4 regions of the Steroidobacter flavus genome follow, and region 1 is predicted to be linked to each of the others. Evidence: riboswitches for the same ligand, from Rfam matches in the RefSeq annotation. Region 1 holds a riboswitch; each other region holds the start of a gene.
What was found. A riboswitch is a leader RNA that binds a small molecule or an ion and turns the genes downstream of it on or off. The one in region 1 is predicted to bind cyclic di-GMP.

Region 1 (7,917 bases):
GAATCTACGTGTACCTTGCAGGGGCTACCTTCCGAAATTTTCAGCTCGGAATGCCCCGGTGCTCTGAGTCAGACGGAGAAACTTCATGAGCGAGTTGACAGGCGTCATTCCGATCGATCAGACCACCATGGATTTAGAGCTGAGCGCGCAGGAACTGCTTGCGCTTTCCGATGCCCGCCACATTGAGCAGCGCGAATCTCGCCCGACATTACAACCGTCAGTACCAACGAGCAGCGCATCGCCATATGAACTGGATGCTACGAAGGCACTGGCTACCCGCCGCGTGAGCGTCTCGCGTGCTGCCCTCCTCCTGATCGTTTTTGGCAGTCTCGTGTTCGGAGCGTACGGGCTCGACAGCCCGGGCCGTGCGAGCCATCTGGCAATCGATAACTCACAGCAACCCGTTCAATTGGACTGGCCGCCGCCAGAACAAATTGCCGAAGGCGAGCCGGTTCGATTTGCGAACCCGTTTGACAGGGATGAGGTTTTCGAATTTCCACCTGGAACAACCGAGGCCGAAGCACGCGATGCGGTCGCCGAGATGCTCATGGACCGAGCGATGTCTCGCCAGAGGACATGATCCATGGGCTGTGCGCGGGAGGAGAGATCAAACGCACTGGAGCAACATCGGCCCTAGCCAGGCGTGCCCAAGATTCTCAAAAGTGAGTTCATTATGAGATCACTCCTTCTTCGCCATCGCACGGGTCAGCGGGTCTCCAATGACGCTACCAACGGCGACAACTGTCACAACGAAGGGACTCGCGGCGATTACGAGCGTGGTTACGACGAAGGATCATCTAATGCCACAGCGGCGCTGTTCGCCGGTTTGCTCATAGGCGCCGGATCAACCGCGCTAACGCTATGGGTAGCTACGTTGATCTTATAAATATAGAAATTTCTAAGAGCGAACTCTCTGGCGCCGCCCGATCATGGAGAGATCGACTCACCATTGACTGCGGGGGCGGCTCTTGTTCGAAGGGGAACAAGACAGCCGTGTATGGCTCTGCGGCGATCGACTCGTCATCAAGCGCGCCCAAGGCAACACTTCCACGATCTGGAAACAGCTTCGCGATCGGCGCCGTCTGCGGACATTGGAATACGCTCACGCCGAAGAATCTGTCGATTCCCCGGACGGTGGCAGCCCGCGCTTCCGACTGCGCAGTGCATGGAGGTGTTCGAATGAGGGATGCAATCGCGACCGGTTCCAAAAAGATCTTTCTGGAAATCGGTAAGTCATTGATACCTCGACAGACCCGAACTTTCTATTCCTCACGGATCAATCAGGAGGCCAATCTGTCGCATCCCAGGCCAGAGTTCGGTATGTGGCGATGATCACAACAGCTCCGCCGCGACTTGAACGATGACCACCCCACTACATATCGCAGTCATTGGCGCCGGTATCGCCGGCATGAGTGTCGCAATCCTGCTCAGCCGGCACGGTCACCGCGTCACCGTGTTCGAACGCCGGCAACCCTCGGTACCGCAAGGCGCCGGCCTGCTGCTGCAGCCGGTGGGACTGGATGCGTTGCGAGCGCTGGGCCTGCTCGCCTCGATCGAATCTCAGGGGACCCGCATCGATCGCATCTGCCGCGTGGATACAGCCAGCGCCACCGCCTTTCGTGTGGTCTATCCATCGGGCTTGCACGACCACGCCGTGGGCATTCGCCGTCCCGCGTTGTATCGCAGTCTTTGGAACGCACTCACGAACGCGTGCACCGATGTCCGATCGGGCGTGTGCGTTCACGACATCGCAACGAGCGATGGCGCGACCTGGCTCACTCTGGACGACGGCGGAAAATCCGGTCCCTATGACGTCATCGTCGTTAGTGACGGCGTCCATTCTCGATTGCGACTTCGTGTCACACCGTCCGTTGAAGTTGCACGCCGCGAGCAGGGGGCACTAAGCGTCGACGTGCTCCTGCCGGCAGCCTGCGATCCGGGGCAACTCCTGCAGATCCATCACGGCCACGAGGAATATATCGGCGTACTCCCAACGGGCGTCGATGAACGAGGAAAACACCGCGCGACGCTGTTCATCAACAAGTCTCAGTCTCAGGTTGAGGCACTGGAGCGAGGCGACTTCGACGCTTGGCGCCTGGCTCTGGCCTCGAAGTATCCGGAGCTACACAACTCGCTCGACGGGTTGACAGGATTCGATGCCCTTCAGCATTGGTCGTTTGCGCACGTTCGGATGCAGACCTGGCACACCAAGCATCTCGTCTGCATTGGCGACGCGGCGCATGCGTTCGATCCCCAATTGGGAATGGGCGCGAACATGGCGTTGGCTGATGCAATCACTCTGGCGGCAGCCCTGCGCCTGACGGGGGCACCGCAAGTACCCATTGCACTCGCCGCCTATCAAGCGGCACGCGAATCTCAGCTACGAACCTACGAAACAGCCAGCCGCACCCTCTCCACACTTGCCGACTCGGCTGGGGCATTCGGCGCCGCTGCCAACCGGCTCGCGAGCGGCTTTGCCAGCAAGCTGCCCTTCGTCAAACGCCGAATCGTCCACGCAGTCTGCGGTTACGCAGGACTCGAGATGACTCAGTGGCAGCGCACTGTCGATATGTTCTCTACCTTCCGAGGAGGTCCGCGTCGGACGCTTGCCATTGATCCCACGAGCGTGTGATCTGCCTTCGGTGACGGTTCACCGCTCATACCCTTCAACTCATGAGCACTCCTACGTAATCGACTAGCAGCGCGCCCGTACCGACTACGTACGCTCGACGATCGCTACGGGTTGGCCTCAAACGCTTTGCCAGCATTTGCCAGCGCCCCATGAGGGCCGGTCGGATAGTTGATCGGCCCCGCCTCCAGCACAATGCCTCCCGTCGAGTAAGGGCATACCCGTCGAAAGACGGCGACGCAAAGCCTCCGGTCCTCGGATGCCGCTGTAAAAACAGCCGCATCACGGATAGCGGGGTTGCCGCTTCGAGCTGACAGCTCGATGCGTGAAGTGTCAGGCCAGCGACCCGCGCGATCAGCGCCGGCTCCGCAACGCCAGCTTCCCTTGCCAGACATACGTACCCGCATTGCCGCGACCACAGCGCGCTGCGGGCTGGCATCGAAAACTGAGCTTGCTGGAGTCACTTCATGCGCATCGCCACATCTCTCGTTGCTTCGTTCGCCGCTTACCTGGCAGTCGCCGCCACCGCCGAAGCCCAAACCGTCAATCAGCCGCCGACGATCAGCGGCTCGCCGACCACCTCGCTCTACACCTACACCACTTATGATTTCCTCCCGACGGCGCGCGATCCGGAAGGTCGCACGCTGACGTTTTCGATCGTGAACAAGCCATCATGGGCCGCGTTCAGCACCGGCAGCGGCCGCCTGATGGGTTATCCGAAGTCGCCGGGCTCGTGGGGCAACATCCAGATCCGCGTCAGCGACGGCGTCAATGTGAGAACCCTGCCGGCCTTCTCCATCACCGCGTCGGTGCGGGGTTCCACCACTCCAGCGAACGCCGCGCCGACGATCTCGGGCTCGCCAACTCGCTCTGTCAACGCCGGCAGCGCCTATAACTTCCGCCCGACCGCCAGCGACTCTGACAGCACCACGCTCGCCTTCTCGATCGCCAATCGTCCGAGCTGGGCAACGTTCAACACGGTCACCGGTCAGCTGTCCGGCACGCCGAACGCCACGCAGGTCGGCTCATACGGCAACATCACGATCAGCGTGAGCGACGGCAGATCCACGGCAGCGCTGCCGGCGTTCGCGATCAACGTGGTCGATGTTTCTAACGGTGGCGCCGAGCTGTCCTGGACGCCGCCGACTCAGAACACCGACGGCAGCACACTGACCAACCTCGCCGGCTATCGCATCGCCTACGGCACCTCGCCGAACGCGATGACGCAGTCGGTGCAAGTAGCGAACGTGGGTATCACGAGCTACACGTTCGACAACCTCTCGCCGGGCACCTACTACTTCGCGGTGCGCGCTTACACGTCGAATGGCACGGAAAGCGGCAATTCGAACGTCGCAAGCAAGATCGTGCAGTAATCTCAACAGCAAGCTCAGACACGGCGATCCGCATTGGATCGCCGTGTCTTTTTCTGGCTCCATGGTCAATTGCACATAAACCGCATATCTGATATACCTGTTTTATCAAACACGGGATACCACGAACGATGCGGAAAAAACACGGGATCACCCTGCTGGCGGCCTGCGCTCTGACAGCGATGCTCGGGACATCGGCCCTGGCCCACGAGGGCGGAATGCTGCTGCAGGATCCGAACGCGGCGGATTTCCAATCCTCTCCCGGCGTGCCCGAATGCACGTCATTTGCAGGATTGCGCGGCGACATCAGCAAGGGCCCCGGGACTCTAATGGTGCGCATGCGGCCCGGCTGCGTGGTGCCTTTCCACTGGCACACGCCCTCCGAAGAAATCGTCATTCTGCAAGGGGCGCCGCTGGCCCAGATGCTGGGCGAGCGTCCGGTGATGCTGAAGGTCGGCGCGTATTCCCAGCTGCCCGGCAAACACGTGCATCGATTCCGCTGCACCTCGAAGGTGGATTGCGTGCTGTTCCTGGTCGCCGACGCGGCGTTCGACATTCACTTCGTCGATGACAGCGGCAAGGAGATCTCCACCGAGGAAGCGCTGAAGGCAGCCGCGACAGCCGGCAACGACTGGTAGCAGCGAGGAGCCGGTTCGTGAGCCTCGACAGCAAAGCATTTCGCGGCGCCTTGGGCGCGTTCGCCACCGGCGTCACCATCGTTACGACCATCGACGCGGACGGAAACGATGTCGGGCTGACCGCCAACAGTTTCAATTCAGTCTCGCTCGATCCGCCGCTGGTCTTGTGGAGCCTCGCCAAGACTTCGCTGAGCCTCGGTGCCTTCAGTGCGGCACCTCACTTCGCCGTCCACATTCTGGCGGCGGACCAGGAAGCGCTCTCGAACAAATTCGCGAAACGCGGCGTGGACAAGTTCAGCGGCGTCGACGTGCAGCGTGGTGAAGGAGGCATCCCCCTGCTTACCGGATGCGGCGCACGCTTTCAATGCCGGACTGCCTATCAATATGACGGCGGAGATCACGTGATCTTCGTTGGAGAGGTGCTGCAGTTCGATCATTCACAGCGCGTTCCGCTGCTGTTTCACGGCGGACGCTACGCCATGCCCGCCTCTCCCGCCATTGCCGATGAGGCAGTGGCAACAGAGTGCGACGAGGATTTGAGCCACCTGGTTCAGCGTGCGTACTTTCATCTGCTAACGCCTGTCAGACGCGAGCGCGAGCGGCTGGGAATCTCCCTGCAAGAGCACTACATGCTGAGCGTCTTGATGGCCGTCAGCGACCGCAGCGTCGAGGAAGTGGATACGGTAATCGCATACACCGGCATCAGAGCCACGCAGGCGCTTGCTGAAGGATTAGCGGCGCGCGGTTTGATAGAAGTGTTTCAACCCGATGGCAAGCGAGCGCTTCGGCTGACTGCGCGTGGCAGGGAGTGCGTGACGAATTTGCTTGCCGCGGCAAAGGCAGTGGAGGCGGAAGCGCTGCGGCCATTCAAGCGCGAGGAACGCAACCAACTCAAATCTCTGTTGCGCGAACTCCTGAGCCGAGCGCAAACGAGTGCCGACGAACACGTCACTCACCATATGACGCTGCTCGGTCAGCTGTTCCAGGACACAGGCACGATTACTCAACATGACTCGTAAGGCCGCCATCATCGGTACTGCCGCCATTCCCGTGGGGCGGCACCAGACATCTGCTGCAGACGAGTTCCAGACGCTCGAGCACGAGTTGCTGGCGCGATTGGTCGTGCAGGCGATCGCGGACGCGCGTGCGGATCGTCGCGATGTCGGATCGATCGTTCTTGCCCAGCCTCGGCCCTACACACGACAGCAATACTTCAGCACCTTCATGGCCAGTTATCTGAAACTGCCATGCTCGGGAATCGTGATGGAAGTGCTCGGCAATGGTCTGACAGCCGCCCTCGCCTTCGACAAGGCCGTCGACGAGGTTGTGCTGGGGCGTTCGCAAGTGGCGCTCGCACTGGGCGTGAACATGGAGACCGCCGTGAGCGCACGCGATCACATGATGGAGAGCATGCGCAAGACCGGAGACGTGGATTTCCACGCGCCCGCCGGCTTCACACCTATCAGCTGGTATGCGCTCGACATGATGCGTTACATGCATGAGTTCGGCGCGACGCGGGCGGACATCGCGATGGTCGCCGTCAAGAACCGCGGTCACGCAGTCTCGAATCCTCTCGCACAATTCCGCAAACCGATCACGCTCGAGGAGGTCCTGGCGCAGCGGCCTATCGTCGAGCCTTTGGGACTGTACGAAGTTCCTCCACGCGGCGATGGCGCGGCGTGTGTCGTGGTCGCTTCCGAAGACTACGCGAAAAGCTTGGGCGTACCCTACGCGCTGGTTCGCAGCCGCGCCTTCTTTCACGAAGGCGCCCATCAGATCAACGATCGCCCCAACGACATGATTGCGTTCGAGGCCGCGGCTACCGCGACACGAACGGCTTATCAGAGCGGCGGGATTACGGCCGCCGATATCGACGTCGCCGAATTGTATGCTCCTTGCACGATCGTCGAAGTCCTGGCGAGCGAGGCCGCGGGCCTGGTTCCACGCGGCCGCGGCGCGAAAGCAGCTGCAGAGGGCGAAACCAGCTTGGGCGGGCGCATCCCAATCGCGACGTCTGGCGGCATGACCTCGCGTGGTCACCCGTCCTACGCGACGCCGCTCTACAACGTGATCGAATTGGCCGACCAGCTGCGCGGCCGCGCTGGCGAGCGCCAGGTGCCCAATGCGCAGCTTGCTTTGCTCATGAACGAGCTGGGCAACTACAACGCCGCCCTGGTCCACGTGCTGGAGGCGCAGGCATGACGCTCGAAATCATCCCGATCGACGCCGCTCGCACGTATCCACCCCGCGTCACGCGTTTCACCGCCGCCTTCTGGCAGGCACTTCAGCAAGGATTACTCAAGACCACGCGCTGCGAGTCGTGCCAGCAGCTGAGTTTCCCGCCGAAACCGATCTGCCCGCACTGCTGGACGGAAGGTGTTTCGTGGCAGACGCTGAGCGGGGCCGGCACTCTGTATTCGTGGACGAGAATTCACGCGGGCCCTGCCATCTTCGAGCCCGAGTTGCCGTACGAAGTCGGCGTCGTGGATCTGAACGACGGCCTGCGACTCGCATGTCGGCTGCATGGCCCGGCGGGAACGCCGTGGCGCTGTGGCATGCCGGTACGGATCGTAACGCTCAAATATCGCGATGGACCGCTGCTCGCGGCGCGACCTGCGTAGCCGCCTTTACCGTGAATTGCATATCTGCTATATGAGTTTTAACCGGCTGCCTCGACCGGGCAAACAGGTCCGAAGGCAGCCGACATCAAGGGGGTAGACAGACATGGTGACGATCGTTCAACAGCACGGCGCCTCGGTGGTGAATCGTGCGGCGACCAGCGACTTCAGCATCGCGGATCGCAATCAATCGAAAGTATTTCCGGACGGCTCCTCGCTGGTGCGGGCCGAGCAGATTCCCTGGACGCCCTGGGCGATGGAAGGCAGCGACTTCAAGCTCCTGTACATCAACCGCGCTCACGGCATGTTTACCGCGCTGATTCGCATGCGCGGCGGCTTGGAAACGCCCGATCATCATCACTTCGGCGAGGCGCATGCGTACGTACTGGAAGGGGACTTCTCCTATGAGTACGGCACGATGTACAAGGGCGACTACATCGTCGAGGCCGGCGGCATCAATCACAAGCCGACCATCGGCCCGAAGGGCGCGACCTTCTTCGTGATCTTCTACGCCGGACTGAGCGGTGTGGGTCCGGATGGCTTGCCGACGGGCGATTTCGTCGACTGCGAATGGATGTATCGCACGGCCAAGGCGAATGGTGCCGCCGACCATCTGCCGCCGCCGCCTTTCCAGGAGCTCACTGCCTCGCGCTGAGGGACCG
Region 2 (7,917 bases), on a different contig from region 1:
CAGCGGGCCGGAATACGATGGATACGCAGCCGAGAGCGAGCGGAATCCCTGCTCGGCACTGACGAGATCGCCGGAGCTCATTGCATTCACGGCACGATCGAACTGTTGCACCGCCTCGGGTGGCAACACCGGCTCGGCCGGCGCCGCAGCGGCCGCTTCGGCGGCTGCCTTCTCTTGTTTCGCATCCGAACCCGTCGGCGCGGAACCGCAGCCCGACAGCAACAGGCCAAGCAGCGCGCTGACAATCAGCGCCCGGAGGCTATGTCGATCCGAGTGGGCGCTGTTAAGGCAACGTCGGCACATAGTCTTCACTGATCTCGGTCTTGGCGTAACGCGCCGGCTTCAACTTGGCCAGCACGTCGAAGCTGCGCTGGATCCATTGATCGTAGATGCCGTCGCCGGTGCGCTGAACATTGGTTTCGTGCAACTCGATGGCCTTTTCCTCGAACGGAAACGCCTGTTCCTCGAGCAGCACGTCGTACTGTTCCTTGGCGTCCGCATCCAGATTCTTCGGCCGCTCCGAAGCCATCAGGTCCGCACCCAGCTGACGATACAGCTCGGCCATGCCGTAGGTCGCCTGCGTAGTCACCTCAGCGACCCCGTAGTCGAGCGCCTGGCCGTACACCGCCAGGGTTTTCTCCATGGCTTCGCGCTTGGTCTTCAACGACTTGTTCAGCGGCGCGCTCAGCTTGATCGAATTGAACAACGCCACCGGGCCGGCCGCGGTTTCAATGGTGGCCTTCGCGGCCAGATATTTACTGCGATCGGTGCGCGCGGCGCCGGCGGATTTATCCGCACGAATGATTTCGTCCAGCCACTGCGACCGGACTTTCACGTCGTTTTGTGCCTTCGCCATGTCGGCGAGCTTCTGGCGCGCGTCCATCGCCGGGTCGAGCGGCGACGGATACTGTTTCACGTAGTTTGCATACAAGCGCGCCGCATTGGTCGGCGACCCCGCCTTGTCATAGAGCTCAGCCGCCTGCCACAGCGCTGCGCGCCGGACTTCAACGGGCTCCTGGTCACGCGCTGCCACTCGTTCCAACTCGGCCGCGGCTTGCGTGCCACGACCCAATTCGAGATAGGCGACCGCGAGCGAGCGCGTCGCATCCGGCACCAACTCGTGCTGGGGATAGTTGCGACGGAATGTTTCCAGAACCTGCGCGGCCCGCTCCCATTCCTTGTTTTGCAACAGGATGCTCGCCGCGTCGTACTCCGCGTTGGAGCGCGCCTTTGAGTTCGGCGCCAGCGCAGCGACTCGCAGGAAGTCGTCGACCGCACCGGTGGAATCGCCCGCCGTGCGCTTCGCTTCCGCTTGTTTGTAAATCGAAGCCGCGATGCGCTCTTCGATGTTGGCGCGATCGGGATCGTTCGGGGGCAGGAAGCCCTGCACCTTCACGTACGCCGCTTCCGCCTCGCCGAAGCGGCCGCGATCGAACAGCGAGTGCGCCAGCAACGTCGTTGCCGAGCGCGCCAGCTTGCGATCGACCGGCGGATTGCGCTCCAGAATCTGCGTCGACACTTCGATCACCCGATCGAAATCGTTCAACGCGAACAGATCTTCGTCGGCCTTGGTCTGCACGCGCGCCGACTCGGGATGCTCGGGGAAGCTGGTCGCGAACATCAGCGCGCTTTCGATGCCCTGCTGATGCCACACCGCCTTCGGCTGCCCCTGCAACGTCGGCTCATGCTTCTGATACGACACCAGCGCGGCATAACCCGCCGCCGCTGCCTTCGGATGCGCCGGATAGTTGTAAGCCGCCGTTTCATATTCCTTGGCCGCTTCGGCGAAGCGACCCGATTCGAACAACACTTCACCCAAAGTGAAACGGTTGCCCGGCGATTCGGGATCTTGCGGGAAGGAGTCGAGCATCGCGCGATACCAGCGCGCCGCGGCCGCGTAGTTCTCGGGCTTCTTGTCCTTCTGCGCCAGCGCGTAGTAGTACTCGGCCAGATCCTTCTGGTTGGCCTTCAACTGCGCAGCCACTTCCGGCGCATCGGCCACCGAGCGCTCACGCCAGAAGGCGGAGCCGAACGCATAGCGCTCGACGAACGACTGCTTGCCCTCGATGACGAGCTGCGCAAAGCCGCCCTTCGCGTACGCCTCGATCGTGCGCATCTGTAACGACGGCGCATAACGATCGTCGGGCCGCCGCTTGGCGAACGCTTCGTACGCCAGCGCCGCGTCCTGATAGCGTTCTTTTTCGATATAGAAATTGCCGAGCGCTTCATACAACTGATGCGCATACGGCGGATCGCCTCGTTGCACCAGGGCCGCGTCCAGCGACTCCGGTCCATCGAGATCCGAATAGGTGATGGCGATAGCGCGCAAAGCGTCGTCGGTAAGCTCGCGCTCCGGACGACTCAGCGAATCGCGCGCACGCAGTCGACCGTCCTGAACCAGCACGCGATCCAGCATGCGCAGGAACGCCGAGACGCTCTCTTCGCCGCGCGATTGTTTGAACAGCGACCAGCCTAACTTGTACAGGCCTTGTTCGAAGAAGCCTGTATCCGCGCCAGGCGTCGTCACCGCGACATACGCATTCTCGGCGTCTCGATAACGACCGAGGCTGAACAGAATTTCACCGCGACGGAACTGCGACTCCACGAACCACTGACTGCGCGGATACGTCGTCACCAGCTTGTCGAGCACGACCAGCGCTTTCTCGGGCTGCGCTTTTGCTTCATAAGCACGTGCCAGCTGATACATCACGACGTCGTTGCGCTCGTAGTTCGGATAGGACTTGAGCAGCCCCTCGTACAGCGTCACGGCTTCATCGACGCCGAGACCGCCGAAGTCAGCTTCGCCGCCACGAGCGTCCTCGTCGACCTCGACCTGCAGGTCGCCGAGACGGCGCATCGCTTCGGCGCGCATCTTCTCGTTCTGCGATTCCATTTCCAGGAAGCGGCGGTACTGCTCGATCGCCTGCTGCGCCTTCACGTCGCTGGGCGGATCGGGATTGACCTTGACCTCTTTCTTCTCGAGATCGCGAATAGTGCGCGGGGCCGGCTTCGGAGCCGTTTGTTCCGCCGCGAATGCCGGCATGGCGAGCGCGCTCGACAACGTGAGCGCGATCAGCATGCGCAGTTTGTGAGATTTGCTGACTGAAGCGCTCATTGCGCGCCTCCCTTGTCAACGTTGCTCTCGCCGGTCGCGCTGCTCTTGGTCGCCGCCTTGTCGTAAATCGATGCCAGCGCGAAGCGCGCTTGCAACGAGTACGCGGCGAGACGCTGCTTCTGCGACTCCAGCTCCTTGATTGCGACAGCGGCAAGATAACGATTCTGCGCCTGAGCCGTAGCTTCGAGTCGCGCCGTCAAACCATCGATGCGGGGTGGCAGCGAGGCCACGCGACGCGCGAATTCTTCCGTGCGAGCGGGATAGTCGCCGCGAGCACGCTCGACCAGCACCGACCGGCGGCGCGCTTCTTTGTAGGCGACATCCAGCTCACGCAATTCTTTGCGAGCCTTCCACAAGCGCGCCTTGTAGCTGCCGTTGAAATCCCACAACAGCTTGCCGCGGATAAGACGCGCCTTCTCGCGCATCTCCTGCACCATCGGATCGTTCTGGTCCGCCTTCGCCAGCACCGCTTCGATCTGTTGCACCTTGGCCCATTGCTCTTTTTCTTTAGAGGTCGCGAGCGCAGTCACATCGTTGTCGCGCTCGGACGCGGCCAGTTGCGACTCCAGCTCGTTCTTGTGCGCTTCCATCGCGTCGAGATCGACGGTGTCCAGCGTCTTCTGCAAGCCCGGCAAACGCTGCTCGTACGCATGGCGACGCGTGTCCACCATATCCTCGAAGGCCTGCACACTCAGCGCCCACGTCGCCAGATTGCGTTGCATGAGCTTGAGGTCGCGATAGTTCTTCAGGCCTTCCTGGAATTCATGAGTGGCCAGCAGGTGATACAGATAACGCGTCTCCGGCGCGTCCGGCAGATTCTGCAACTGCCAGTACCAGCCGACCTGATCGGCCTTGTCGTTGTCGACGATGGCATCGAGCAGCTTGCCGTCGCGAATCGCCTGGATGGATTGATCGATGCGCTTGGATTCGGCCGCGAACGATTCGACCGCGTTCACATACTGTTCCGCCGCCTGACCGGTCGCATCGAGCTGCGCGTAGGCATAGGGAACCGCGAGATACGATTCCTGCACCGCTGCGTCGAGCATGTCGCGATCGCGCAGCTCCATCCACGGCGCAAGCGCTTTGTTGAACTTCTTCTCGGCCGAGTCCGCCCAACCGACGGCGAGCAGGGCCTTGTTCGATTGTGGCCCTTCGAGTCGCACACGCTGCAATACTTTCTTGGCGTCTTCGGGGCGATTGGCCTTGAGCCAGGCAAACCCCAGCGCGAGGTTGGCTTTGTCACGTAACGCCGCCAGCTCTTCGGTCGGTGTCGCGATCTGACCGACCTCGTTCAACAGCTCGGCCGCTTCCTCGACCCGTTCCTGCCGGACCAGCGCGACGCCAATATTGAAGCGCGCGTACGACGACCAAACGTCGCCGCCATTACCGACCGGCTGCCAGCGCTCCAGCGTGCGAATCGCATCGTCATAGCGATTCAGGTACATCAGCACCTGCGCCTCGAGCAGATGACGCTCCGGCTCCAGATCGCCGGGCAGCGCGCCGCGAATCGAAGCAAGCGCGGTCGCGGAGTCTTCCAGATAGTTGCGCTGGTACCAGACCTTCGCCAGATAGAACCAGGCGCGATTGCGCACATCGAGCGGCACGTTGTCGTTCAACAGCGCCTTGAAGATGCGGCCCGCTTCCTCGTGCTGACCCAGCGACAGATACAAGCCGCCCTTGAGCAGCTCGGCCTCGACGCCGTGATGACTGACGCGATTGAAATCCTGCGCGGCCCCGAGACGAGTCAGCGCCTGCAGATAATCGTCCTGATAGAAATAAAACAGCACGTCGCCCCAATGCAGATCGCGCACGACCTGCGGGGTGCCGATCAAGGGTCGCGGCTCGGGAGGTTTCTTCTCCTTGGCGATCGCGCTGGTCACTCCCAGCGCGAGCAGCACCGCGACGAAAACTTTGTTACATCGGCCCGGCACGGGTTATTCCCATTCCTTGACGATGAACTCGGGCTGCGCCTTGAGCGCCTTGTCGCTGATCTTCAGCTCGACGTACTTGGCGCCGACGCCCTTCTCCAGCTTGATGGTCGCGCCACGGCGATAGTCGCGCTGATTCGGGCCCTGGCCGGTGAACAGCGCGATCAGCTCGTGCTCGCCCGCTTTGAGATTGCCGATGAACACGCGATGCACGCCGCCCTTGAGCAGCGCCTGCGCCTCGCGCTCGGTGTACAGATAGTTGGCGACTTCCTTGTTATCGAGCTTCAAGGTCACCGAGTCGAGCGCGAAGAATTCACCCACGTCCATGGACACGAACACCGCCACCTGGGTGTTGGCCGGGAACAGCAGCTCTTCCTCGAGCACGAACAGCTCGCGGTTCAGATCGAGCACTTCTTTTTTCAGGGCCTGCACTTCTTCGTCGAGGCTCTTGAAGCTGTCGCCGCCGCCCGCGGGCGCGGACGGTGCCGGCGTGCTGCTGTCGACGATCGGCGCGGTGGTCGCGGCGGGCGCGTCTTGCGCAGTCGATGGCCCGGCCACGAACAGCAGCGGGCTCAGCGTGGCGATTACTTTCAGAAGGCTCTGACGCAGCATGGAGGTGTCCGGGAGTTCGATACGAGTTCGGTTCGATTAGCGAGGCGGATCCGTTGCGGGCGGCGCGAGTTCACTCGTTCAGCAGTTCACGCAGCTTTTCGGTGTAGCGCGCTTCATAGCCGGCCTTGTAGCCCTCGGATACGTAGCGCACCACACCTTCGCGATCGATCAACACCGTCAACGGCATCGTGCCCGCCTGATAGGCGCGGCTCACTTCTTTGCGAGCATCGAACAGCACGGGATAGCTGACGCGCAGCGTCTTGGCCATTTCGCGCGCCGAGTCCAGATTGCTTTCCTCATCGAGGTTGACGCTGAACAGCACCAGCCCGGCGCGGCGATACTTGCCGTAGATTTCATCGAGCAGCGGCATTTCCTGGCGGCAGGGCCCGCACCAGGTTGCCCAGAAGTTGAGCAGCACCACTTCGCCGGAGTGCTCGGACAGGCGCATGTTGGCGCCATCCCAGGAGCGCAACGCGAAATCGGGCGCGGGCTGGCCGACCAGCGGGCCTGCCGGGATGCACACGGCGGGCCCGAGCAGCAACAGCGCCAGCAAAGCAAGGCGTGGCATCCGTGCGGAAGCCCGGAGCGGCAGGCGAGCTTGTGAGGTCTGTGACATCAATCTTTATTCGTCGCCGGACACGCGGTGAGGCAGCCGATCGGCGCCTCCACAAATGAATGAGAGGCCGGCGCTGGCAACCCCGCTGTCCTAGGATAATTCCCTTAGACCGGTGGCTTTGCGTCCCCACCTTTCGGTGAGTTTGCCCTTGCATGAGGCGGCCCCTGACATGTGCGTGGCTGCACCTCTGACAACGCCAGCTAGGGTGCTATACGCGGCGCAAATATGTCAACGAACGAAGTGTGATGCCAGCGGCGCAAAACCGCGACGGGCCTGTGACTTGCCGCACATTTCAAAGGTCTGTCGGTAGGCGACGACAACAGCATCGACGCCTGTATCCGTACACAGACGACTGACAGCCTTCCCCCCGCTGAGCGACATCGAAGCGAAGTGCGGCCGGAGGGAGGGGTCCGGCCGCACCCGCGATACGCCGATCGGTTAGATAGGCGCTTTCGGAGCTTCGTAGTCGGTCGACGCGGCTGTGGCTTTCCACATCGCGATCATTTCCGGCGTCACAGTCTGGCTCGATGACTGATTGTCGGACGGCAACGTGATCTGCTGCTCTTCGACCAACCGTTCGCGCGCGGCCGACTCGTGTCCGTACAGGAACGTGCTGGCGACGGCGGTCCCGAGGGTGAGCAACATGGCGGCGCCGAGGGCGATACGCTTTTTCATCTGTCTCTCCAATTCAAAAAACCGGTTCAGCAGGATTCGTTAGTTAAGCGAGCACCGGACGCTTGCCGCCCGAGTCGCCATCGGTCAGGTTGAACACCGGGCGCTTGCCACCGGAGTCGCCGTCGGCCAGCACCGGGCGCTTACCGCCGGAATCGCCGTCGGTCAGGTTGAGCACCGGGCGCTTGCCACCCGAGTCGCCATCGGCCAGCACCGGACGCTTGCCGCCCGAGTCACCGTCGGTGAAGTTGAATACCGGGCGCTTGCCGCCCGAATCGCCATCGGCCAGCACCGGACGCTTACCGCCCGAGTCGCCATCGGTGAAGTTGAATACCGGGCGCTTGCCGCCGGAGTCGCCGTCGGCCAGGGTCAATACGGGACGCTTACCGCCCGAGTCACCATCGGTAAAGTTGAACACCGGGCGCTTGCCACCCGAATCGCCGTCGGCCAGCACCGGCCGCTTACCGCCCGAGTCGCCATCGACAATGTTAAATACCGGACGCTTGCCACCTGAATCGCCGTCCGCCAGTTGCGCGCTGAAGCTCGCGCCAGAAGCAAACAGAACACCCGCCACCGCCATCGAAATTGCAAATACGTTACGCATGACAACAACCCCTCCCGGGAAAAGTGCTAAAAATCCGAGCCGGCATTGGCTCGATCACTGGGATAAGCGATGTCCCTCTGAGAATCCCGTCACAGCCCCCCTGGACAAGCGGAAGAAAAAAGGAACAATCAGTACATCGCTCAGCTGAGGTTTTCGGGAGATCCCGGAAATCAACCGGTTGAGCCGGATTCAGGGACGGCCGTAGGACGGTTTTGGCGGGCGGCTCGCGGCACGGCGCGGGCGCTAAGTGAGAAACTGTCGCAATCGAGCCAGTAAACTAGAGACAGACAGGCCCCGAATCGGAGACTCGCAACTGAGCAACACAATCGCAGCCGCCATTCCACCGCCCGACCGGCAGGCAGTGACACGG
Region 3 (7,917 bases), on a different contig from region 1:
TCGACCGCGAAGATCTACGCCGCCCTGCCGGCAGACTGGCGCATGCTCATCGAGCACAAAATGTATGAGCCGGCGTTCTACGCCACGGTGATTCAGGATTGGGGCAGCTCGCTGCTCGCTGCGCAGACGTTGGGCCCGAAGGCGTTTTGCCTGGTCGACCTCGGTCATCACGCGCCGAATGTGAACATCGAGATGATCGTCTCACGCCTGGTGCATGCCCGCCGGCTCGGCGGTTTCCATTTCAACGATTCGAAGTACGGCGACGACGATCTGGACACCGGCTCGATCGATCCGTACCGGCTGTTTCTGATCTTCAACGAGCTGGTCGATGCGCAGTGGCGCAAGGTGCCGGACTTCCAGCCGGCGCACATGCTGGATCAGTCCCACAACGTCACTGATCCCATCGAGAGCCTGATGACCAGCGCCATCGAGCTGCAGCGGGCTTATGCGCAGGCGCTGCTGGTCGATCGGCAGGTACTTGCCGATTATCAGCAGGACAACGATGCGTTGATGGCGGCACAGACGTTGAAGCGCGCCTTCACCACCGATGTGCAGCCCATTCTCGCTCGCGCCCGTTTGCAAAAAGGTGCCGCCGTGGATCCTGTAAGCGCTTACCGTCGCAGTCAGTATCGACTCGCGTGTGCGGATCAGCGTCCCGCGGCCCAGAACTTTGGCGGCGGAATTGTGTGATTGTCGGCCGGAGCACGCGCTGAGCGCGCTCCCATTCAACGCTTCGTCGCATTAGCTGCTCCCAGTCGCCTGTTTCTCGGCTATATACTCCCGCCGCCGAAAGCAGTGTGGATTGCCATCGCTTGCGAACCGTCGTCGTCACCCGCTACGTCACTCCTTTGCGCGAAGGCGGCTCCGTCCCCGCCATCGTCGAAGCCGATGACGAAGGCATGTATGTCATCAAATGGCGGGGCGCCGGGCAGGGACCGAAAGCATTGATCGCCGAGCTGGTGGCCGGCGAGATCGGTCGTGCCGCCGGCTTGCCCATCCCCGAGGTCGTGTTGATCGAGCTCGATCCGGATCTGGCGCGCACCGAGCCCGATGTCGAGATCCAGGAACTGATTCGCGCCAGCGCCGGGCTCAACGTGGCGCTCGATTATCTGCCCGGTGCGATCACGTTCGATCCAGTGGTGTTTCAGCCCGACGCTCAGCTGGCCTCAAAGATCGTCTGGTTCGACGCGTTCGTCACCAACGTCGATCGCACGGCGCGTAATACCAACATGCTGGTCTGGCATCGGCAGCTGCGCCTGATCGATCACGGCGCCGCTTTGTATTTTCATCACTCCTGGGCGCAATATCTGGAACGGAGTCGGGATGCGTTTCCCATGATTCGCGATCATGTGCTGTTGCCGTTCGCCAATGCGCTCGATGAAGCGCACGAGTTCATGCTCTCCCGCATCACCCCGGACGTCGTTCGTGACATCGTCGCGCTGATTCCCGATGCGTTGTTACGAGGCGATGCCACTTTCTCCAGCGCCGCCGAGTATCGAAGTGCATACGCGGAATATCTGTTGCGACGCCTGGAGTCGCCGCACCTGTTCTTCGTGGAGGTGAAGCGTGCGCGCTCCGTGCTCGTATGACTACGCCATCATTCGCGTCGTCCCTCGGGTCGAGCGCGAAGAGTTCGTGAACGTCGGCGTGATCGTTTCCTGTCCGGCGCTGGATTATCTGGCCGCGCGCATCGAGCTCGACGAGGCGCGTTTGCTGGCCTTCGCACCGGGCGTGGATATCGACCTGGTCCGTGAAAATCTCGCCAGCATTCCGGCCATCTGCGCCGGCTCCGGCCCGATCGGCCGGCTGACCCTGCGGGAGCGCTTCCATTGGCTGGTCGCGCCGCGAAGTACGATGATTCAGACGTCCTCGGTGCACACGGGCCGCAGCGACGATCCGTCCCGGCTGCTGGAGCAGTTACTGCAGAAGATGGTGCGCTCGGGCGGGCGCTGACGGCTCTACTTATTGGTCATAAGCGGTCTTTTAGGCCTAAAATCGCTGTGAAATAGTGTGTTTCCTGCGGATTCTCCGCTGGATGTGTACACTCGCGCGCCTTTCCGCCGTTCCGCGCCCGCGAAGTCCGAGGTTTCCTTGCCCGCTCCTTCCGATCAGACCCCGGGCGAAAGCCCGACTTTTAGTGACCTCGCCCTGGGCGATGCCGTGCTCAAGGCGTTGCAGGACGTGGGCTACGAGTCGCCTTCGCCCATCCAGGCCGCGACCATTCCTCATCTGCTCGAAGGTCGCGACGTGGTGGGTCAGGCCCAGACGGGCACCGGCAAGACCGCCGCATTCGCGCTGCCCATCCTCACCAAGATCGACATGGACGAGACCGTGCCTCAGGCGCTGGTCCTCGTGCCGACGCGCGAGCTGGCGATCCAGGTCGCCGAGGCGTTCCAGAAGTACGCCACTTACATGAGGGGATTTCATGTACTCCCCGTGTACGGCGGGCAGAGCTACACGCCTCAGCTTCAGAGCCTGCGCCGGGGTGTGCATGTGGTCGTAGCGACCCCGGGTCGGGCGATGGATCACATCAAGCGCGGCACGCTCAATTTGTCGTCGCTGAAGCATCTGGTGCTGGATGAGGCCGATGAGATGCTGCGCATGGGATTCATCGACGATGTCGAATGGATTCTGGAGCAGATTCCGGCCGAGCGTCAGATCGCGCTGTTCTCCGCCACCATGCCGACTCAGGTGCGCCGGATCGCTCAACAACACTTGCGTGAGCCTGCCGAAGTCACGATTAAAAGTAAGACGACCACCGCGAGCCAGATCCGGCAGCGCTACTGGCTCGTCAGCGGCATGCACAAGCTCGATGCGCTCACTCGAATTCTCGAGGCTGAGGCGTTCGACGCGATGATCGTGTTCGCGCGGACCAAGATTGCGACTGAGGATCTGGCGCAGCGGTTGTCGGCTCGCGGTTTTTCTGTCGAGGCGCTGAATGGCGATATCGCTCAACAGCAGCGTGAGCGGACGATTGCGCGGTTGAAGGCCGGGCAGATCGATATTGTCGTCGCGACTGACGTCGCTGCTCGCGGGCTGGACGTTGAGCGCGTCAGTCACGTTGTCAATTACGATGTTCCTTACGATCCTGAGTCGTATGTCCATCGCATTGGACGCACCGGCCGGGCGGGGCGCAGCGGCGAGGCGATTTTGTTTATCGCTCCTCGTGAAAGAAACATGCTCCGCGTGATCGAGCGTACTACCCGGCAGAGCGTCGAGCAGATGCAGATGCCGACGATCGAGGATGTGAATGAGCGTCGCGTCGCCAAATTCAATGAGAAATTGACGGCGGCGATTGCGGCGAATGCGGGTCAGGCGTTCATGCCGCTGATCGAGAGTTATGAGCGGGATAACAATGTCCCCGCTCTCGAGATCGCCGCTGCGTTGGCCAGCATTGCACAGGGTGCTACTCCGTTGTTGCTCGAGCCGCAGGTGCGCTCGAACCGTGAGCCCTGGTCGCCTGAGGGTTCGGACGATCGTGCCCCTCGTCGCGAACGCGCCCCGCGGCCGGATCGAGCCGCACGCAATGAGAAGTATGCGAAGCGCGAGCGCGATCTGCGTGGGCGAGAGGAGGGGTCTTCGCAGCCCGCGTGGTCCAGCTCGGAAGAAGCGGACGACGCTGTCGCTCGTCCTGAACGCGCTCCGCGCTCGGAATGGACGCCTCGTGACGATCGAGGCTCGCGACAGCGCGAGGCCGGTTCGGAATGGGCACCACGTGAAGACAGAACCTCTCGCTCGGAGTGGAAGCCTCGTGAAGACAGATCCTCGCGAGAGCAAGGCGCTCCTCGCGAAGAAGGGACCTCGCGACAACGAGGGTCCCGAGATCAAGATGCTCGCTCCGAACGGGCGCCTCGTGAAGAAAGGCCTTCGCGACAGCGAAAGACCTGGTCGGACGCGGAGGGCGAGTCGGCCGGGCGTTCCGAGCGGAATGAGTGGCAGGAAGAGGTTGTCACTTCCGACTATGTCGCCGGCTTTTGGAAATCACCGAGCGATCCCTCGGCCCCCGCCGAACAGGGCCCCAAGCCCCTGAATCGCCGCGAACGCCGCGCCCTCGAGCGCGCCGAGCGCGAACGACTCGCAGCTGGCGGCGAAGCCGGCGCTGGAGGCGCAGTCGCCGCTGAAGGTGAAGTTGCAGGCAGAGGCGCAGTCGCCGCTGAAGGTGAAGTCGCCGGCCGAGGCGAACGCATAGGCATAGGCGAAGTCGCGGGCCGAGGCGAACGCATAGGCATAGGCGAAGTCGCGGGCGAAGGCGGAGGCGTAGGCAGAAACGAAGTCGCACGCGGAGGAGACGTCGCAGGTGGCGGTGAAGTCGCCGCGAATGTCGGCACGAGCGAAAGTGGCGACACCGGTGCTGTCGGCGAAGAAGCCGCGGCTGCTCGTGAAGCCACGCGTTCTGTGCGCGACGAAGACCGTCCGCGCGAAGAAAGCTCGCGTGAGCACCGGCCTTCCGCAGACGAAGCTCGGCCGCGAAAGCGTGCCGAGTCGCGTGACTTCAATGAAGGCGAGCGGCCCCGCAAGCGAGCGGAGGCGCGCGACTTTGGGGACGTTCGATCGGAGCGACGTGGGCCGGCGCGTGACTTTGGGGGCGAGGAGCGCCCGCGAGGGCGCGGGCAGGATCGTGACTTCAGCAGCGACGAGCGACGTCCCCGGCGTGGGGACGAGGAAGTCGAAACGTATCGTATCGAAGTCGGCCACGATCATGGCGTGAAGCCAGGCAACATCGTGGGCGCGATCGCCAACGAGGTCGGCCTCGAAGGGAGGCACATCGGTCGCGTGGTGATCCAGGACGATCACAGCTTCGTCGATCTGCCCGCCGGCATGCCCAAGGACGTCTTTCTCCAGCTGCAGAAAGTCCGCGTCGCCGGCCAGCCGCTCCAGATCAGCCGGGCCCTGAAAACCCACGTGGAAAAGCTCCGACGCGACCGTCCGGCGGGGCCGAAATTCCGTAAGCAGACCGATTCCAGAGGTCCCCGCTCCAGCGCCCGCCCGCCGCGCGACCCCAAGCGACGCCGCTGACAACAGCGGCTCTGCGACACTCCAAAAAGCAAAAAAGGCCTGCAAATACAGGCCCAAACGCACCGACCAACCAGCCGGTCGGTGCGTGCCTCAGTCCACTCTCCGCCCATAAGAAACATCGGCAATGTTTCCTCCGCCCGGACGGCGACGTCTGGATACAGCGACGTTGCCGCTATTCGCCGACAGGATTGAGGATCTGCCGGGGGTGGTTATGCTCCATCCCGCGTCGAGTCATTGGGTGCCTCTCCGATGGGTAAGGGGCCGCGAAAGCGCGAAACTGGCATCCACTGATCAATTAGAAGGGTTCGTAAGGAAAGCGAACGCCGCAGCGGGTCGAGGAAGTTGAAGCTTCTCGTCTGACTGAAATCCTGTGACAGCCGTGCCGGCTGTGCGTGTGAGTGCGCGCAGTCATCGGCGGTCACAACCTCGGATGGAATAAATCGAGGCTCGCTACCGTCAAGGGCAAACCCGTCGAAAGTCGGGGACGCAAAGCAACCGGTCTAAAGGGCTCACGCCCGATGACAGCGGGGCTGCCAAATTAGCGAGAGCAAACCGTGCCAGCGAGGCACGGGTGTTCTATGTGTACGCGAGTACACCGATGATTTGTCAGGTCGCCTCACAGTGACCGCGTCGCCCTTGGAAATTCACGTCGTGTGCGTAAGCGCCCGGCAGAAGTAACAAGGGTTATCAGATGCAGAAGGCGAATGTCGGCAAGTGGGTGCAGCGTGGCGGTTTGTTTGCGCTGGTGATGACGGGCCTCATGACCGCGGGCTGCGGTGGCGGCGGTGGTGGTGGTGGCAGCGGCACGAGCGCGAGCGCCAACAGCGCCAGTGGTTCCAACACGGCGCCGAAGATTTCAGGCACGGCGAGCACAACGGCCAGCGTCGGCAGCGCGTACTCCGCGACTCCGCAGGCAACGGACGCCGATGGCGACACGCTTGCCTTCTCGATCGAGAACAAGCCGGCTTGGGCGAATTTCAACACCGCCACGGGCGCGCTCACCGGCACGCCGACCGCGGCAGCCACGTTTGCAAACATCGTGATCACCGTCAGCGACGGTAAGACGACGGCTTCGTTGCCGGCCTTCTCGATCACCGTGGGCGCCGCCGGCTCGAGTGCCGGTTCCGATTCCAGCGCCGCGCCGTCCGAAGCTGTGGCTTCCGGCCCGAATGTGGCGCTGTCCTGGAACGTGCCGACGCAGACGGTCGACGGCGAGACGTTGCAGAACCTCGCGGGCTATCGCATTCACTACGGCACGAATCAGAACGCGATGGTGAATTCCATCGAAGTGCCGAGCGCCGGCTCGAACACCTACACGGTGCAGAACCTGAAGGCGGGCACGACGTATTACTTCGCGGTGCGCGCCATCACTTCGGATGGTGACGAGAGCGAGATCTCGAACGTGATCTCCCGCGTGATCGGCTGATTCATCGACTGCATCGTCAGCTGACGATGAGGGCTGGCGTCTTCGTGACGCCAGCCCTTTTTCTTTTTAGTTGGCGGCGGCGCCGGCCACATAACGGTCGACTTCGCGACCGAGCAATTCCAGCGGCACGCTGCCGGTCCGCAGTACGACGTTGTGGAATTGTTGAGGCGACCACTTATCGCCGAGCGCGGCGCGAGCCCGATCCCGCAGCTCGAGAATCTGCAGCTGGCCGATCATGTAAGAGCAGGCCTGCCCCGGAAACACGACGTAACGATCGACCTCGCTCGCTTCCAGGCCGTAGTCGATGGCCTGCTGACGCGTCCACTTCTTGGCGTGCAAGCCCGTGTCCACGACCAGCCGGCGAGCGCGGAACAACTGCGCGTCCAGCATGCCCAGCAATCCTTCCGGATCGCCCTCATACCAACCATTCTCGGCGACCAGTTTCTCCGCATAGAGCGCCCAGCCTTCGGACAGCGCGGAGATCCCGCCCAACACACGTGCCTGGCGGAACTTTGGAAGATCCGTGTTTTCCTGCTCGAGCGCGATCTGGAAGTGATGACCCGGCACGGTCTCGTGATACACCAGCGTGCGCAGACCGAACTTCGTCATGCGTTGCGGACGCAGCGGCATCTGGAAAATCGCCGAGCGCGAGCCATCGAGCGGCGCTCGATTGTAGTTCGCAGCGGCGCTGGCCTCGCGGAAGCGAGGGAACGGTTGTGCGACGACCGGTGACTTGGGCTGCAAATCGAACAACGTCGGGCTGCGCTTGAGCGCGTCGGCAATCATGCCGTCGATGTCGCGCATGATGGCGGCACGACTCGAGTCAGACGTCGGGTCCGGATAAGCCAGGTCTTCCCGCAGCTTTGCCGACCGCGCCGCCACTGAGCCTTCGGTGCGACCGAGCTTGCGGAAGATTGCATCCATCTCGCCTTCGATGCGCGCGACCTGTTGCAAGCCGATCTGATGAATCTCCTCGGCCGTGAGCTTCGTGGTCGTGAAGCGGCCGAGCGCGTATGCGTAAGCCTGATCGCCGCCTTCGAAGCGCCACAAGCCGGCATCGTTCGTGGTCTTCGGCAACAGGCTTTCGAGCAAGGCAATCGCACGATGCCACGATGGATACACCTGCTCAGTGACGATGCGAGTCGCCTGCGCTTGCAGCTCCGAGCGCTGCGCGGAGCTGAGCCCTTCGATGGTTTGAATGCGTTGAGCGAACGCGGTGACCAGCGGGTTCTGCGCCGGCGCCACATCGCTGAAGCTGCGCATCGATTTGAGCGTCGATTCCACGATGAAGCGCGGCGGCACCATCTTGCGGGTGACGAGCTGCTTGGCTTCGGCCACCGCTTCATCCATGCGCGGGCCGATGAGCTTCATGCGCGTCACGTAGTTGGTCGCGTCCGACGGCTTCACCAACGGATGACGCAGCGTGAAGGTCTCGACCAGCCCGACGTTGGCGCCGTTGAACTGTTCCAGCGGAA
Region 4 (7,917 bases), on a different contig from region 1:
TCGCCGCGCTTGTCGGTCTTCATCGGATGCGTGCCGAGCGCTTTGACGCCGATGGGCATATCGGCGAGGGCGGCGGAGTCACGGACGCAGCCGTACACGACGATGCCGGCCCAGCCGTTGTCGACCGCTTTCTGGGCGAGCATGTCGCCGACCACAGCACGGCGCATGGAGCCACCGGCGTCGATGACGAGCACGCGGCCGTTGCCGGCTTCAGCGGTCAGCTCGCGAACCAGGGAATTGTCTTCGAAGCACTTGATGGTGGCGATCGGGCCGCCGAACTGGATCTGGCCGCCGAAGTCGCCGAACAGCGGCTCGCAAATGTCCAGCTCGTCGCTGAATTGATCGCAAAGATCGGCGGTTCTGATATCCACGGCTCGGCCTCGTCAGGAAAGAGACGGAGCAGTTTGCCGCAGACGCGCGGGGCGGCGCTATTTCTTCTTGCCTAGCAGCCGCGACAGCAGCGAGCCGTTCTGCGGCAGCTTGCGAACGCCGCTCTCCGACAACTCGACTTCGCGCGCCTCTTCCATCAACTCATCGGCCAGGCTGCGCTTGAGTTGCTTGTGCTTGCCGGTATTGCCGGAGCGTGTCGGCTCGGAGCGCTTGATGGCGGGAGCGGCGGACTTGGCGGCGACTTTGCTATCCAGCGCTTTATGAACGCCGGTGGAATTCAGCTTGAAGGCGCCGGTGGCGTTGGGCTTGAACGCACCCGTCGCGCCGGGCTTGAACGTGCCGGTGGCGGAGTTCAGCGAGCCCGTGGCGTTCGGGCGGAACGCGCCGGTGGCATTGGGACGGAACGCTCCGGTGGCCGACGGATCGACTTCCATGGTGACTGTTGGCACCACCGGCGCGCGATTGGCGCGGGCGTTATTGAGCTCGACGACGTTGTTCTTCGGCTCTTCCGGCTCGGCGCGACGCGGCTGAGGCGCATCCTTGAAGCGGGCCTGCTCGGCGACGCTGATGCGCAGGACCGAAGGCGACGCGAAGAACGTCTTGAGATAGCCGGTGACCGCTTCGGCCGACACGGCTTCTTTGAAGAAACCGAGGCGCAGCGAGTGCACGATCTTGCCGCTGCCGGCGGTCGCGACGGAATACAAACGATAGGCCTCGAAAATATCGAGGTGCGGCAGGATGTCCAGATTCACCGGCTGCTCGGACGCCGCGAGCTGAATCGCAAACCACTTTTCCTGCGCGGCATCGCTCATCTCTTCGTTGGTCAGCGCGCGGATGGTCTGCGTGCTGTCGAGATTCGGATGCGCGTTCGAAGCGTCGCGAACCAGCGCAGGCGGCACTTGCTTCGGAATCGGCGGAGCGGCCTTGTTGGTCACCGGAGGAGCAACAGGCTTCGCAGGTGGCTCGTTCTTCTTTGCAGCCGGCGGCGGCGATGCTGGCTTCGCGGCAGCGGGCGCAGGCTTCGGCGCAGGAGCAGCGGGTTTAGCCGCAGCGGCTTTGTTTGTTACAGCGGGCGCGGGCTGCGGAGCGGGCGCGGCGGCCTTGGCCGGCGGTTCGTCATAGAGGTCGAGCTCGAACGCATCGACTTCTTCGATGTTAAGGCCTTTGCCGACGTGATACGGCTCGTTCGATCCGTTCGACTTCTGCGCAGCGGCGGGCGTCGGTTCAGGATCGGAGAAAGTCAGCGCAGGCACGCGCACGCTCGCGGCTGTATCCAGCTTTGGCGGGATGGTGGCGGGCGCGGGCGGAGTCACAGGCTTGCTTGCGACCGGCGCAGGCGCGGCGGCCGGAGGCGTGGTCTTGATCTTCAGCTTGCTGGTGTCGAGTGCGGCGAACTTGCCGCTCAACAAACCGACAGCGAGCGGTTCTTTCGACGGAGCAGGCGTCGGAGCAGGAGTGGGATCGTCGTTCCAGCTCATCTCATCGAGGCCAATGGCTTCAGTGAGCGCTTTGATCTTCGGCAACGACGCTGACGTGACTGCGGCCTTGGTCTCTTCGTCCGGCTCCCAAGTCATCTCGACGATTTCGTCGGTCGGCGCTTTGGCAGCGGGCTTTGCAGGTTGAGCGGGCTTCGCTGCAACAGGTTTCGCAGCGACCGCGGGCTTGGCGGCAACTTGCGCGGGCGGCGCGACGACGGGCGCGGGCGCAGCCTTGGGAGCGGGAGCTGCAGCGACAGGAGCGGGCGCGGCCTTCGGGGCAGGAGCAGGAGCAGCGGCAACGGGAGCCGGCGGCGGCGTGTTGACTACAGCAACAGTCGGACGCGGCGCAGGCGCAGGCGTCGCAGCCGGCAAATAGCCACGAGCGAAACGACGATCTTCATCGCTCAGGCTGGTCGTGAATGCGGTTGGATATTGCTGACGAACGACAGTGAGCACACGTTCGGCATGCGCTTCGTTGGTGAAGAAGCCGAGGCGCAGACGATGCCGCGTGCGTCCATCCTCGACACGCGCGACCTGATAAAGCTTGTAATTCTCGAGGCCGGGAATGTTACGGCCCGTCGTCGACACCGGCGCGATCGACGCGCACAGGTTGATGACAAACAGCTGCGTGCCGCTCCCTGAGCTCTGGGAGACGAGCGCCGGCTGTGAGCTTTCCGGCTCGACATAGACCTTGCTGGTGTTGTCTTCCACGTTTCTTCCCCGACCCGTTGCGCCGCTGAACACCGCCCGCTTGCGGTGGACGCGCTTCAAGCTGAACGGAACATCATTTCGGCGGGGAAGTGAGCGCGCGTATGCGCATCGCGCTCGTTCACGGCAGTTTCGCTGTTATCTTTTGTGGCGAAACCGTTGCCGCATTATGTCGCGGCCCCGTGGCAACCCCGCTGTCTTAGGAAATGAATCCGTTAGACCGGAAGCTTTGCGTCCTCGCCTTTCGGCGAGTTTGCCCAGTAAATCTAGCAATCGTCTTGGAACGATTCGATCATCGGCACCGCGTCGGCATAAGTCAAGCGTTATGGTCGCTTTCAGCAGACAAGGGGATTGGCGACAAGTGACCTGCTGCCATCGCCTTGAGGTTATGTCTCATTTAGCGGTTTTTCAGGTTCAAAATCAGACCGCCATGCGCGTCCACGCTTCTTTGCTCGCGCTCGCCGGCTCACCCGCCATGATGCGTGGCGCGAGCTGAGAAACGATATGAACCTGCGCCGCGTCGGACAGACCGAGTGCACGCAGCGCGCCTTCCAATCCCTCGATGAGCTGACGACGCTCGTTCTCCGTCGGGCAGCTGTCGCGCGCGAGCGCGGCGAGCTCGTCGCCCACGCTCTCCAGGGTTTCCGCGATCGAGGGCGCGAACTCGCTCAAGTCACCGCGCAGTCGCGCGGCGAAGCGAAACGAGTTGTACGCGCACACGTAGGCGCGATGTCTGAGCTTCAAGTTCTTCAACATTCCCACCGCATCGGTCTCCCGCAGAAGCCACGCGGGCGAAAGTGTGAAGGGCGACACGAATCGGGCGGTGTGCGCTGGATCGCAAAACGCCCTCGCATTCGCGCGTTGTATTTACGCCGCATTACGGATCAAGCACGTACGCGCAAAGTATTTTTTGCTGCGAAAATTTCACGCGCCCGCCGTTGACAATCGACCACAGTCATGATGCTGGGCATGTGGCGAAAATTTCGCCACGAGGGAAAGGGGGCGAGCGTGCGGCCGCGCTACTTACGCGCGGCCAACGTTACGGTCCGTGGGTGAATGGAAATATTCGCTTTCTTCGGCGAACTGGCGCATCAGCTTGCGCAGCTCCTCGATCCGGCCCTCGGCGGTGCTGATCGGCTGACATTCTTCGCATTCGGGATCCGAACAGGGTTGTCGCGAGTACAACCAGTACTGGACGGCACCCGCCAGCAGACCGTCGGCAATGTCCCAGATGTCGGCCTTGTCATCCGTGTCGGCGATCCGGTTGCCCAGATCGACGGCCTTGCCGAAGGCTTCGCTGAAGGGGTTGTCGGTTTCCTGCATGGGCGTCACTCGGGCGCGAACCGCCCGTTGCTCTCATTGAAGATGGCCCCATTGTAACGACGTTGTGCCCCCTGACGAAGACTGTCACCGCCTTGAAGATGCGAGCGCCGGCTGGTCTACTGTCATAAAGCACCGAGGCTTACACCCGTCCGTCGCAAGCGGGCGAATTCATTAGAGGTTTCACATGGCCGAAGAACGCAATCAAGACCCGCAGATGGACGCCGAAGGGCTCTACCAGGAGGAAAATTTCACCGATCGGCGGGTCGGTGCGATTCGTCGCCTGTCCCCGGTGCGCGCCGATGGCTCGGCCGATCCCGGCCGGCCGGTGCTGTACATCGGCCAGGCCGAGATCATGACCAACATGGGCCCGGTGCCGATCAGCTTCGAGATCGAGGGCCAGACGCTGGCGGACGCCGTGGTCGGCTTCGCGCCGGCCGCTCAGGCGGCCATCGAGCGCACCGTGCAGCAGATCCAGGAGATGCGCCGTCAACAGGCCTCGCAGCTCGTGGTTCCGCAGGGCCCGATGCCCGGCATCACCGGTGGCCGCGGCGGCGGCAAGATCCAGATGCCTTGACGATCGATCCTCATGATGGGGCCCGCGCCCCATCATCGTGCGTGGGGCCCGCCCGCCGGGCCTCGCGTTGGTGCGTCCCGCCTCGAACTGCTCACGATTCACGCATAACCAGCGCCTTCCGCCGCTGGCACGCTTTTCGCTCCTTCGCCTGACACCTAGCTCGAGCCGCGGCACTGCTGCCGCCGGCTACAACAGAGGTCTGGATGTCGGCGACTCCGTACGATGAAATGCATGCCAGCGACGGCGACGTGCGCGAGCACTACAAGACCTTCGCTTCCTGGCTGGCCCGCACGCCCAGCGAGCGCGTCGCTCACAAGCGCGCCGAGGCCGACACGTTGTTTCATCGGGTCGGCATCACGTTCACCGTGTACGGCGAAGAAGCGGGCACCGAACGGCTGATTCCCTTCGACATCGTCCCTCGCATCATCCCGGCCAACGAATGGAAACATCTGGCCGCCGGCTTGAAGCAGCGCGTGCGTGCGCTGAACGCGTTTACCAACGATATCTATCATTCGCAGGAGATCCTGCAGGCCGGCCGCATTCCCGCCGAACAGGTGCTGTGTAACGGTCAATACCGGCCGGAGATGCAAGGCATCGACGTGCCGGGCTCGATCTATGCGCACATCGCGGGCATCGATGTCGTGCGCGCCGGGGCCGGCGAGTTCTACGTGCTCGAAGACAATCTGCGGGTGCCGTCGGGCGTGTCATACATGCTCGAAGACCGGCGCATGATGATGCGATTGTTTCCCGAGCTGTTCGCGGTGCATTCGGTGGCGCCAGTCGAGCACTATCCCGATTTGTTGCTGGAGAATCTGCGCAGCGTCGCGCCGTCCGGTGTGAACGATCCGACGGTCGTGCTCCTCACGCCGGGTGCTTATAACAGCGCGTACTTCGAGCACGCGTTCCTCGCGCAGCAGATGGGTATCGAGCTGGTCGAGGGGCAGGATTTGTTCGTCGACGACGAGTTCCTCTACATGCGCACCACTCGCGGCCCGCAGCGGGTCGATGTGATTTATCGCCGCATCGACGACGACTTTCTGGACCCGCTGGTGTTTCGGCCGGATTCGATGCTGGGCATTCCAGGATTGCTGGCCGCGTATCGCGCGGGGCGCGTGACGATTGCGAATGCGATCGGCACGGGCGTGGCGGACGACAAGTCCATTTATCCCTATGTGCCGGAGATGATCCGCTTCTATCTCGGCGAAGAACCGTTGCTGTCGAATGTGCCGACGTATGTGTTACGTCGCAGAGAGGATTTGGAATACACGCTCGCGCATCTGTCGGAGCTGGTCGTCAAAGAGGTTCATGGCGCCGGCGGATACGGAATGTTGATTGGCCCGGCGGCGAGTAAGGATGAACTGGCGGCGTTTCGTCAGCGGATCCTGCGCTCACCGGAGAAGTACATCGCCCAACCGACACTCGCACTGTCCGCGTGCCCGACGTTCGTCGATGCGGGCATCGCGCCGAGACACATCGATTTGCGGCCGTTCGTCTTGTCGGGCCGGGAAGTAACCTTGGTGCCTGGCGGCTTGACCCGAGTGGCGCTGAGAGAAGGATCGCTGGTGGTGAATTCGTCGCAAGGCGGTGGGACGAAGGATACGTGGGTGCTGGAGCGATGAACGACCTGCGCATAACGCCGCCACAGATTGTTATTTTTGTTTTTCCCTCCGGACAAAACAAAAAAACAACCCTCTCTTGGCGAGGGAGCCCGCAGGGCGTACGAGCATGCTGAGCCGCACCGCCGATCACCTGTATTGGATGGCGCGCTACACCGAGCGCGCCGAAAATCTCGCTCGCATGCTCGACGTCAATTCGCGCATGTCTCTGCTCCCTCAAGGCGCCGAGGTCGTCGAACAAGGCTGGATCGCGACGCTCACCATCATCGGCTTGATGGACGCGTTCCGGCAGCGTTACGACGCAGTCACCTCATCGAACGTCATCGCCTTCATGGCCTTCGATCGCGACAACCCTCTGAGCATCTACAGCTGCCTGCGCGCCGCGCGTGAAAACGCGAGGGCGGTGCGCGGCACGCTCACGTCGGAAATTTGGGAAACATTGAACGCGACCTGGCTGGAGATGCGCGTGGCCAGCCTGCGTTCTTCCACCGAAGCGGAAGTCGGCAATTTCTTCGAGTGGGTGAAGTATCGCTCGCACGTCGCGCGGGGCGTGATTCAAGGCACGATGTTGCGTGATGAGGCCTGGCACTTCACGTGGCTCGGCACGTATCTGGAACGCGCCGACAGCACCGCTCGCATTCTCGATGTGAAGTATCACTTGCTGCTCCCTCGCGGTGAGCAAGCGGGTGGCGCAGCCGACTACTATCAATGGAGCGCACTCCTGCACTCCGTCTCCGCGTTCGAAATCTATCGCCGCGTCTACCGCGATCTGATCACACCGAGGCGCGTCGCCGAGTTGCTAGTCCTGCGCGACGACATGCCCCGCTCACTTCGAAGATGCATGTCTCAAGTCCACATGCACCTCCAGTCGGTGCGGAACGCGCAGTCGTCGGAAACGGAGCGGCGTGCCGGCGAGCTACAGGCGTCGCTGCATTTCGGGCGCATCGAAAGTGTGTTCGAGATCGGGCTGCACGAATATCTGGTGCGATTCCTCGGTCAGGTGCGCGATCTCGGCGATCGCGTGTCACGGGACTTCCTGGTGTCGGCTACCGACTAAGAGAGAGCGTATGCAACTGCATATCCGACACGAAACGTTCTATCGCTACGGCGAGCCGGTGAAGCGCAGCGTGCAGAACCTGCGGCTGACCCCTCGTCGCGATCCCATGCAACGCGCGTTGAGCTGGAATATGGCTGCGCCCGGGCGCTATCGCTCGCAAGTCGATGCTTACGGAAACATCGTGCATTTGCTCACCCTCGACGAGCCGCATCGGGAGATTCGCATCGTCGTGAACGGCATCGTCGAGACCGAGGATCACTCCAGCATGTCGCTGCCCGACGAAGGCAGGATTTCGCCGCTGGCCTTTCTTGCCGAAACGCCGCTGACCCGGGCCGACGAGGCCATCGTCAACTTCGCGCGTCCTCATCTGCAAGCGGGCAACGAGTCGCCCGGCAGGCTGCTCGCGCTGGCGGAAGCGGTGTGTGAAGAAGTGCGCTATGAAAAAGGCGCCACCGACGTTCACGAATCCGCCTCGCGGGCGTTCGCGCGGGGTGCGGGGGTGTGCCAGGATCATTCGCACATCTACATAGCCTGCTGTCGCAGCGCCGGCATTCCAGCACGCTATGTCAGCGGTTACTTTTACGCAGGCCCGGACGGCGAGATCGCCAGCCACGCGTGGGTGGATGTTTGGGGCGGCCGCGACCAAGGCTGGATGTCCATCGACGTGACTCATCGCACGCCCACCGACGGGCGCCATTGCCGGCTGGCGGTGGGGCGCGACTATCTCGATGCCTGCCCGGTTCGCGGGGTCCGTCGTGGCGGCGGGCCGGA

Region 2: it holds a riboswitch for cyclic di-GMP, as region 1 does, so the genes downstream of both, ACFPN2_RS19650 (TlpA family protein disulfide reductase) here and ACFPN2_RS24425 (putative Ig domain-containing protein) in region 1, are expected to answer to the same signal.
Region 3: it holds a riboswitch for cyclic di-GMP, as region 1 does, so the genes downstream of both, ACFPN2_RS12575 (fibronectin type III domain-containing protein) here and ACFPN2_RS24425 (putative Ig domain-containing protein) in region 1, are expected to answer to the same signal.
Region 4: it holds a riboswitch for cyclic di-GMP, as region 1 does, so the genes downstream of both, ACFPN2_RS11000 (hypothetical protein) here and ACFPN2_RS24425 (putative Ig domain-containing protein) in region 1, are expected to answer to the same signal.

Annotation. Positions count from the first base shown of each region.
Region 1 covers NZ_JBHSDU010000014.1:376,785-384,701, forward strand. The annotation lists gene ACFPN2_RS24415 (hypothetical protein) at 86-580, shown strand; gene ACFPN2_RS24420 (FAD-dependent oxidoreductase) at 1,361-2,632, shown strand; cyclic di-GMP riboswitch class I at 2,834-2,934, shown strand; gene ACFPN2_RS24425 (putative Ig domain-containing protein) at 3,097-4,002, shown strand; gene ACFPN2_RS24430 (cupin domain-containing protein) at 4,131-4,637, shown strand; gene ACFPN2_RS24435 (flavin reductase) at 4,655-5,656, shown strand; gene ACFPN2_RS24440 (thiolase family protein) at 5,646-6,839, shown strand; gene ACFPN2_RS24445 (Zn-ribbon domain-containing OB-fold protein) at 6,836-7,258, shown strand; gene ACFPN2_RS24450 (cupin domain-containing protein) at 7,362-7,910, shown strand; gene ACFPN2_RS24455 (LysR family transcriptional regulator) at 7,826-7,917, shown strand, end outside.
Region 2 covers NZ_JBHSDU010000003.1:3,209,480-3,217,396, reverse strand. The annotation lists gene ACFPN2_RS19670 (tetratricopeptide repeat protein) at 1-222, opposite strand, end outside; gene ACFPN2_RS19665 (tetratricopeptide repeat protein) at 284-3,115, opposite strand; gene ACFPN2_RS19660 (hypothetical protein) at 3,112-5,046, opposite strand; gene ACFPN2_RS19655 (AraC family transcriptional regulator) at 5,050-5,655, opposite strand; gene ACFPN2_RS19650 (TlpA family protein disulfide reductase) at 5,726-6,223, opposite strand; cyclic di-GMP riboswitch class I at 6,344-6,428, opposite strand; gene ACFPN2_RS19645 (hypothetical protein) at 6,710-6,946, opposite strand; gene ACFPN2_RS19640 (hypothetical protein) at 6,990-7,547, opposite strand; gene ACFPN2_RS19635 (ECF-type sigma factor) at 7,909-7,917, shown strand, end outside.
Region 3 covers NZ_JBHSDU010000003.1:1,630,897-1,638,813, reverse strand. The annotation lists gene rhaI (L-rhamnose catabolism isomerase) at 1-690, shown strand, start outside; gene ACFPN2_RS12595 (HipA family kinase) at 813-1,589, shown strand; gene ACFPN2_RS12590 (DUF3037 domain-containing protein) at 1,567-1,953, shown strand; partial or broken gene ACFPN2_RS12585 (DEAD/DEAH box helicase) at 2,092-3,666, shown strand; gene ACFPN2_RS12580 (DbpA RNA binding domain-containing protein) at 4,396-5,016, shown strand; cyclic di-GMP riboswitch class I at 5,468-5,554, shown strand; gene ACFPN2_RS12575 (fibronectin type III domain-containing protein) at 5,708-6,442, shown strand; gene ACFPN2_RS12570 (DUF885 domain-containing protein) at 6,509-7,917, opposite strand, start outside.
Region 4 covers NZ_JBHSDU010000003.1:1,239,894-1,247,810, reverse strand. The annotation lists gene rraA (ribonuclease E activity regulator RraA) at 1-371, opposite strand, end outside; gene ACFPN2_RS11000 (hypothetical protein) at 429-2,579, opposite strand; cyclic di-GMP riboswitch class I at 2,758-2,844, opposite strand; gene ACFPN2_RS10995 (hypothetical protein) at 2,997-3,332, opposite strand; gene ACFPN2_RS10990 (hypothetical protein) at 3,600-3,899, opposite strand; gene ACFPN2_RS10985 (hypothetical protein) at 4,084-4,473, shown strand; gene ACFPN2_RS10980 (circularly permuted type 2 ATP-grasp protein) at 4,677-6,092, shown strand; gene ACFPN2_RS10975 (alpha-E domain-containing protein) at 6,199-7,146, shown strand; gene ACFPN2_RS10970 (transglutaminase family protein) at 7,157-7,917, shown strand, end outside.